Regions from separate parts of the Streptomyces sp. NPDC058371 genome, predicted to be linked through region 1. Evidence: riboswitches for the same ligand, from Rfam matches in the RefSeq annotation. Region 1 holds a riboswitch; the other holds the start of a gene.
What was found. A riboswitch is a leader RNA that binds a small molecule or an ion and turns the genes downstream of it on or off. The one in region 1 is predicted to bind cyclic di-AMP.
Positions count from the first base shown of each region.

Region 2: another riboswitch for cyclic di-AMP. It lies ahead of ACFWM2_RS35620 (M23 family metallopeptidase); the one in region 1 lies ahead of ACFWM2_RS02440 (peptidoglycan DD-metalloendopeptidase family protein).

Region 1 covers NZ_JBHXJC010000001.1:567,353-571,545, reverse strand. Annotated here, with positions in the region: gene ACFWM2_RS02445 (SGNH/GDSL hydrolase family protein) at 76-861, opposite strand; gene ACFWM2_RS02440 (peptidoglycan DD-metalloendopeptidase family protein) at 1,125-1,976, opposite strand; cyclic di-AMP (ydaO/yuaA leader) riboswitch at 1,981-2,140, opposite strand; gene ACFWM2_RS02435 (tyrosine-protein phosphatase) at 2,733-3,530, shown strand; gene ACFWM2_RS02430 (DUF6126 family protein) at 3,559-3,675, opposite strand; gene ACFWM2_RS02425 (helix-turn-helix domain-containing protein) at 3,705-4,193, opposite strand, start outside.
Region 2 covers NZ_JBHXJC010000018.1:51,870-56,062, forward strand. Annotated here, with positions in the region: gene ACFWM2_RS35610 (HPr family phosphocarrier protein) at 1-265, shown strand, start outside; gene ACFWM2_RS35615 (GntR family transcriptional regulator) at 492-1,196, opposite strand; gene ACFWM2_RS35620 (M23 family metallopeptidase) at 1,421-2,185, opposite strand; cyclic di-AMP (ydaO/yuaA leader) riboswitch at 2,198-2,357, opposite strand; gene ACFWM2_RS35625 (M16 family metallopeptidase) at 2,591-3,979, opposite strand; gene ACFWM2_RS35630 (M16 family metallopeptidase) at 3,976-4,193, opposite strand, start outside.

The DNA.
Region 1 (4,193 bases):
GGGCCACCGCGCCGAGATCGGCCGCGACGTGATGAGTCGCGACGTGGTGGGCCGCGACGTGGTGGGCCGGCCGCCTCAGACCGCCGACGCGATCCGCATCTTGATGTCGTCCGGCGACAGACTCCCCTTCGCCGCCACGTGGTCGCCGGAGGACTCACCGCGCAGCCGGCGCCCGATCCAGGGCACCAAGTACTCGCGCGCCCAGTGGATGTCGTCCCGGCGGACCTCCAACGTGCCGCGCGGCGGCAGTGGGGGCCAGGCCTGGTCCGGATCCGCCGGGACCTCCAGGCCGAGCACCTGGCCCGCGCGCAGCGCGACCCGGGTGTGGCCCTCGGGCGAGAGATGGAGTCGGTCGCCGTCCCAGGCCCGCCGGTCCTGGACCGTCTTGAGCGACCACAGGTCGAGCACCGGACAGCCGTAGCGGTCGGCGACGGCCCGCACATGGCCGTTGTAGGTGGCGATCTTGCCGCGCAGATGCTTCAGCACGGGCACGCCACGGGTGTCGAAGCCGGTCGTCACCAGAACGGCGCCGACGGCCGAGGTGAGGTCGGCGATCGCGCGCTCGAAGCGCTCGGCGACCTCGTCGGGGTCGGTGCCCGGCCGGATGATGTCGTTGCCACCCGCGCAGAAGGAGACCAGGTCGGGCGCGAGCTCCTTGGCGCGCGGGAGCTGCTCCTCGACGATCTGGTCGAGCAGTCTGCCGCGTACGGCGAGATTGGTGTAGCCGAAGTCGCCCTCGGGTCGCCGGTCCGCGAGCAGCACCGCGAACCGGTCGGCCCAGCCGACAAAGGCCCCGTCCGGACCGGGATCGCCGACGCCTTCGGTGAAGCTGTCCCCCACCGCCACGTACGACCCGATCACTGATCTGTTGTCACTCTTCGAATCGTCTGCCACATCGGCCCATGATTCACCTTCGGATGTGACCTACGCGACCGTATTAAAGGGTTGACGCGCGGTGACAAAAGCCACTCTTCAAGTATTGGTCAATCCGGAATAAGGGCGCACTCGGGGACAGTTGACGAACCTCAACGCCCCGAGTCCGATCCGGGATGGCAGACCGCGCCCGGCACACCGAAGGCCGGCCCCGGGGATCAGGGGGCCGGCCTTCGGAGGCGGTGCGGGCGTCAGCCGACGGTGACGCCGTGGGCGCGCAGGTACGCGACCGGGTCCACGTCCGAGCCGTAGTTCGGCGTGGTGCGGATCTCGAAGTGCAGGTGCGGACCGGTGACGTTGCCGGTCGCGCCGGACAGGCCGAGCTGCTGACCGCCGGTCACCGTCTGGCCGGTCGAGACGGAGAGCTGGGACATGTGGCCGTACTGCGAGTACTGGCCGTCGGCGTGCCGGACGATGACCTCGTTGCCGTAGGCGCCGCCCCAGCCGGCCGAGACGACGGTGCCCGCGGCGACGGACTTGATGCTGGTGCCGGTCGGGACGACGAAGTCGACACCGGTGTGGTAGCCGCTGGACCACATGCTGCCCGCGGTCTTGTACGAGGTGCCGATGGTGGCGCCCTGGACCGGCAGGGTGTAGCCGGAGGCGGCCGCGGGCTTGGCGGGCGCGGTCTTGGTCGTCTGGGTCGACGTGCCGGACGACTTGGCGGCCGGGGACGCGGCCTTCCCGCCGAGCGTGAGCTTCAGACCCGGGTGGATCAGGGCCGGGTCGCCGCCGATGACCGTGCGGTTGTCGTCGTACAGCTTCTTCCAGCCGCCGCTGACGTTCTGGTCACCGGCGATCTTCGAGAGGGAGTCGCCGGCCTTCACCGCGTACGTCTTCGTGGAGGCCTTCTCGGCGGCGTCCGGAGCCGCGGCGGCGGCCTTCTGCGGAGCCGAGGACACGGCGGACGCCGGAGTGGCGGCGTGCGCGCCGGTGGCCCCCATCAGCGGCAGCGCGAGCGCGGCGCCACCGGTTCCGGCGATGGCGATCGAGCGGGAGAAGCGCGGGGACTTCGGACGGCGGTGCTTACCCTTCGCGGGCATGGGGATTTCCTCTCCGGCGCCTGCGAGGTGAGCTGTCGGGTGCGAGCTGGAGATGCTCGGTCGCGCTTCGCGCGGCTTGACCCCTAGCCGTTCCGGAGACCGGAACAGGCGTGGTACCTGTGGGTCCCCCGCTCCTGCCGTACACGGGTGGGTGTGCGGGATTCCGGGCGGCGGCAGGATTGGGCGTCCGTCCGGAGTGAGGGCGAACGTAAGCGAGATGAGAGCGCGTCGACAAGCTTGTGGGTTTCCTGTGCACACCGCTTTCTTGATCCATGCCCGAATTACCGGTCACTGTCCGTGGATGGGTGATCTTGTCGGGCAGGTAATCCCCAGGTAAATCGGGCAGGTTGGAAAATCCGCGCCGCGACGCATTGTCACGAATATGACGCTGCTCACGCGCTCGCGACCCAGATGCCCTTATTCCGTGGGCAGTTGGACCGAAGCCGACAAACCGCCCAGAACAGCCAGATGCCACGAAGGCGAACAATTACCGCATCAAGGTCGCCGGCCGCTCCGCCCGCAACCCGTGACACAGCGGCGCCTCGCCTCGGCGGACCTCGCCCTCGATCTCTGCCATCAGTCCCCCCACAGATCCGGACAGGTGCGATCAGACACCGACATTCTCGGGGGTTCCCCGCCTCGTGGGCGACGCCTGTGGACAACTCATTGCCCCAGGAACCCATGTCGTATCGTCGAGAGCGCACCCCGTCGGCGAGCGCGCAGAGCTGCGCCGACGGACGAATGGGAGGAGCCCCCGTGACGCAGCAGGTCCCGTCGACCGAGCCGGAGCTGGCAGCAGTGCGCAACTTCCGCGACGTGGGCGGCCTGCCCACCGTGGACGGCCGACGGGTGCGATACGGGCGGCTGTTCCGCAGCGGTCACCTCGCACACGCCACGGAGGAGGACGCCGCGTTCCTCGCCTCCCTCGGGCTGCACACGATCTTCGACTTCCGCAACGCCGCGGACCAGCGCCTGGAGGGCCCGGACGTCGAGCTGCCCGGCGTCCGGAACGTGAATCTGCCGCTGACCGACCCGGCCGACGGCGCCGAGTTCTGGAAGATGGTCCGCGACGGCGACATCGACCAGCTGCGCGCGATCCTCTCGGACGGCAAGGCGGCGAACCGCATGATCGGCTCGTACCGGAGGATCGTCAAGGAGCGCACGGCCGAGCACTCCCAGGTGCTGCACGCGCTGGCCGAGGACAGCGTGCCCGCGCTCATGCACTGCGCGGCGGGCAAGGACCGCGCGGGCCTGTCGATAGCCGTGACGCTCCTCGCCCTCGGCGTCGAGCGCGACGCCATCCTGGCCGACTACCTGGAGTCGAACGCGGCACACCGTCGCTACAAGGTGCATCGCAGCAGCTCCTCCGCCTCCGCGTACTCCCCGGAGGTCATGGAGCTGCTCAGCCCCCTCTTCGACGCCCGCGCCGAGTATCTGAACACGGCCTTCGAGACGATCGAGGCGACCTGGGGCGGAGTCGACGTCTATCTGGAGCAGGCGCTGAGGATCACCCCGGAGCTGCGGGACCGGCTGCGCGAGCGGCTGCTCGACTGACCCCGCGGTGACCGGCGGCCGGCGGCGGCTACTGGTTCTGCGCGCCCAGCGTGAAGAGCAGGTAGACGAAGGCCGCGAAGAGGTGGCCCACGGCCACGTAGATGAGGAGCCGCACCCACAGCGCGCGCGGGAACTTCTCCTCCATGACCCGCCGTGCGGGCTCGGTGGGTTCGGTCATGACGTCTCTCCCGGGGTGTGGTGCTCCGTCGCCGGGCCGAGGCACAGCGCGGCGGTGGGGCTCTGCAGCAGGGTGTGTACGAAGAGCAGCTCGGCCCCGTCACGATCGGCGGCCGCGATGCGGTGGGGGGTGCCCGAGTCGAAGTGCGCGCTGTCGCCCGGCGCGAGGGCGTGGGCCGTGTCCCCGAGCCGCAGCCGCAGCCGCCCCCTGAGGACGTACAGCCACTCCTCGCCGGGGTGGACACGCACGATGTCGCCCTGCGCCCCGTACGGGACGTGCACGCGCAGTGCCTGCATTCCGCGTCCGGGAGCGCCGGCCGGCCAGTAGGTCCAGCCGCCCGCCTCGCTCGGTTCCACGTCGGCGGCCCGCACGACGGCGTCCCGCTCGGCGACCGTCTCGCCCAGCAGCTCCGACACCGTCGTGCCGTAGATACGGGCGAGCGCGAGCAGCATCGGCAGCGAGGGCTGGCGCTGCCCGGTCTCCAG
Region 2 (4,193 bases), on a different contig from region 1:
CAACGTCGGCTGGGCCGAGGGCCTCCACGCCCGCCCCGCCTCCATCTTCGTCCGGGCGGCCACGGCCTCCGGCGTCCCCGTGACGATCGCCAAGGCGGACGGCAACCCCGTCAACGCCGCGTCGATGCTCGCGGTCCTCGGCCTGGGTGCCCAGGGCGGCGAGGAGATCGTCCTGGCCTCCGACGCGGAGGGCGCGGACACCGCGCTCGACCGTCTGGCCAAGCTGGTCTCCGAGGGGCTCGACGAGCTTCCCGAGACCGTCTGAGCTCGCTCGACTTCACGCCGGGGCTGCACGGCCCCGGCGGAAGCGGCCGCGCGCCGCGGGGGCTTCTCCCTTAATGGTGGCGACCACCGACGCCACATAAGAGATTGTCCCGAACGCACATCGAAGGGCTCGTCCGGTATTCCGGTCGAGCCCTTCGGCCTTTCCATTCTGCGGGCAGCAAAAATAATCCCCCGCGAATTACTCCTCTTTGTATACGGCGCTTTTGTTAATGCCGCAGGCCCGTCATGTTTACGGGATGTTGCGAAGTCCTCACACGGTCCGGGCGGTCCCCGCTATCCCCGCGCCCGGGGAAACGAAGGCGGTGCGCCGCGCTCGCCCGTTCGGTGTGCAGCGCGGTGATCGCGCGCGCCCGCTCGCTGTCGCCGCGCGCGACGGCGTCCACGATCCCGCCGTGCTCCGCCCAGGACTCCGCCGGGTTGGCCGGCGCCTCCACCGCGTACATCCAGGCGATCTTGTGCCGCAGCTGGGCGAGGGTGGACGTCAGCGCGGGGCTGCCGGACGCCTGTGCGAGCGTCTCGTGGAACCAGCCCCCCAGGGAGCGCAGATCGTCGCTGTGGCCCCTCCTGGCCCGCTCCTGGCCCAGTCTGACCAGGCCTCGCAATACCTTGAGGTGGGCTTCGGTGCGGCGCTGTGCGGCCCGGGCGGCGCCCAGCGGCTCCAGGAGCATCCGCATCTCCAGCAGGTCCGCGGCCTCCCGCTCGTTCGGCTCCGCGACGCACGCGCCCGCGTGCCGCCGGGTGACGACGAAGCCCTCGGCCTCCAGGGTGCGCAGCGCCTCGCGCACGGGGACGCGGGAGACGCCGTAGCGCCGCGCGAGCAGTTCCTCGGTGAGTCGGCCGCCCCGCTCGTAGACACCCGCGACGATGTCATCACGGATCGCCGTGCATACCGAGTGCGCCGGAATGCGCATGAGCGGACCTCCGCCTTAATCCTCGCGAAACGCCGTCGATTGACGCTTGTTCAGTGACTCTATTGCAGAGAGACGGAATTTCCGATGGCGGACCGGAATCCATGGATATTTTTTGGACAGCGGACCGTTCGAAACGGCGAAGGCCCCGGCTCTATGAGCCGGGGCCTTCGAAGTCCGTACGCGGTCGACCGGGCGCACGCGTGCGCGCGCCCCGCGGGCCTGTGTCAGACGTTCACGCCGTGCGAGCGGAGGTAGGCGACGGGGTCCATGTCCGAGCCGTACTCGGCCGTCGTACGGGCCTCGAAGTGGAGGTGGGGCCCGGTGGTGTTGCCGGTCGAGCCGGAGAGGGCTATCTGCTGCCCCGGGGTGACCGTCTGCCCCACGGAGACACCGATGGACGACAGGTGGCCGTACATGGTGTACGTACCGTCGTGCATCTTGATGACGATCTGGTTGCCGTACGCGCCTCCCCAGCCGGCCGTCACGACGGTGCCGGAGCCCACGGCGTGGACGGCGGTGCCGGACGCGGCGTGGAAGTCCACACCGGTGTGGCTGCCGGAGGACCAGAGGCTGCCGCCGGTCTTGTAGCCCGTGGAGACGTACGAGCCGGTGATCGGCGAGACGAAGGTGTTGAGGCGCTTGCGCTCGGCGGCGCGGGCGGCACGGGCCTTGGCCTCGCGCTCCTTCTCGGCCTTCTCCGCGGCGCGCTTCCTGGCGGCCTCCTCGGCCTTCTTCAGCGCGGCGGCCTCCTCGGCCGCCTGCTGCTGGGCGGCGGCCTGCGCGTCGATCTGGTCGGCGACCGAGTCGCCGATGGTGACGGCCTGGGTCAGCCCGGTCTGTTCTACGGAAGTGTCCGCGGCGAATGCCGGAGCGGCCAGGGTTCCGATGACACCGGTGGTGGTGAGCACTGCGACGCCTGCGGCGTTCTTGGTCGTACGGGTGAGCCTGCTCGGACGACGGTGCTTCCCGGTGGCACGGGTGAACGCCATGAAGGGGCTGGTCCTTTCCTTCCTTCTCGCCTACCGGGTTAGCTGACGGGTTCGGAGCAGGAAGGTCTCCTACGGGACCCTTCCAGGAAGGGCGCCCGATTCACCCCAGGGACTGCGATGGGTCCCCGGCTCCCCTGGCTCGCGCCGTACGGGGACTCGGCGATGACTGTCCGGTGCCGCGGACGCGGCGCACTGCCTGACGAACAGCCGGACTGACGCTAAACGGGACATCTTTCAATCGACAAACGGATCACGGCTTTTGTAGTGCATGCCACAGGGCAGATGCATGATCAACCCATCAATACGGACATATTGAGGGCGAGTCCGGGCAAGCCACTCCGAAGTACGGACAAAGAAGGGCCCAGGCGACTCTTCAGTCACCTGGGCCCGTTGGGAGTTGTCGCTCTACTCCGCGGTCACGACGCTCACTTCACCGATCCCGAGGGCTCGTACGGGCTCCGCGATCTGTGCCGCGTCGCCGACGAGGACGGTCACCAGCCGGTCCACCGGGAAGGCACTCACAGCGGCCGCGGTGGCCTCCACGGTGCCCGTCGCGGCGAGCTGCTGGTACAGCGTCGACTGGTAGTCGTCCGGCAGGTGCTGCTCGACCTGGTCCGCCAGCGTGCTCGCCACGGCCGCGGCCGTCTCGAACTTGAGGGGCGCGACACCCACCAGGTTCTGTACGGCGACATCGCGCTCGGCGTCCGTCAGGCCCTCCGCCGCGAGGGTGCGCAGCACCTTCCAGAGGTCGTCCAGCGCCGGGCCGGTGTTGGGCGTGTCCACGGAGCCGCTGATGGCGAGCATCGCGGCGCCCGTGCCGTCGGGAGCGGACCGCAGCACCTGGCCGAACGCCCGCACGCCGTAGGTGTATCCCTTCTCCTCGCGCAGGACGCGGTCCAGGCGCGAGGTGAGGGTGCCGCCGAGGCAGTACGTACCGAGCACCTGCGCGGGCCACACGCGGTCGTGCCGGTCGGCCCCGACGCGGCCGATGAGCAACTGCGTCTGGACGGCGCCGGGCCGGTCGACGATGATCACGCGGCCCCGGTCGTCGGCGGTCACCGGCGGCACCGGGCGCGGCTCGGCGGACGAGCCGGTCCAGGCACCGAGCGTGTCGGCGAGCAGCGCGTCGAGATCGACACCGGTGAGGTCACCGACGACCACGGCGGTGGCCGTGGCGGGGCGAACGTGCTTCTCGTAGAAGGCGCGTACGGCCGCCGAGTCGATGGCCTGCACGGTCTCCTCGGTGCCCTGGCGAGGGCGCGACATGCGCGAGGTGACCGGGAACAGCTCCTTGGAGAGCTCCTTTGCGGCGCGGCGGGCCGGGTTGGCGGTCTCGTGCGGGATCTCGTCCAGCCGGTTGCGGACCAGCCGCTCGATCTCGCTGTCGTCGAACGCCGGTGCCCTCAGGGCGTCGGCGAGCAGCCCGAGGGCCTTCGGCAGGCGCGACACCGGGACTTCGAGCGAGAGGCGCACACCGGGGTGGTCGGCGTGCGAGTCGAGAGTGGCGCCGCAGCGCTCCAGCTCGGCGGCGAACTCCTCGGCGGAGTGTTTGTCGGTGCCCTCGGAGAAGGCCCGGGCCATGATCGTGCCCACACCGTCGAGACCGGCCGGCTCGGCGTCCAGGGGCGCGTCGACGAGCACCTCGACGGCGACGACCTGCTGACCGGGGCGGTGGCAGCGCAGCACCGTCAGGCCGTTGTCGAGCGCGCCGCGCCCGGGGGCCGGGAACGCCCACGGCCTGGCCTCGCCGGCCTGGGGCTGCGGGTGGAACTCCATGCTCGCGAGCTCGGTCACTTCGCCGACTCCTCGTCCTCGTCGGTGGCTTCGGCGGCCGCTGCGGCTTCCGCCTCTTCGGCGGCTGTCGGCTCGTACACGAGCACCGCGCGGTTGTCGGGCCGCAGCCGGGCCTTGGCGATCTCCTGCACCTCTTCGGGGGTGATGGAGAGCACGCGCTGTACGGCGGTCAGGGCGAGCTGGGGGTCGCCGAACAGGACGGCGTACCGGCACA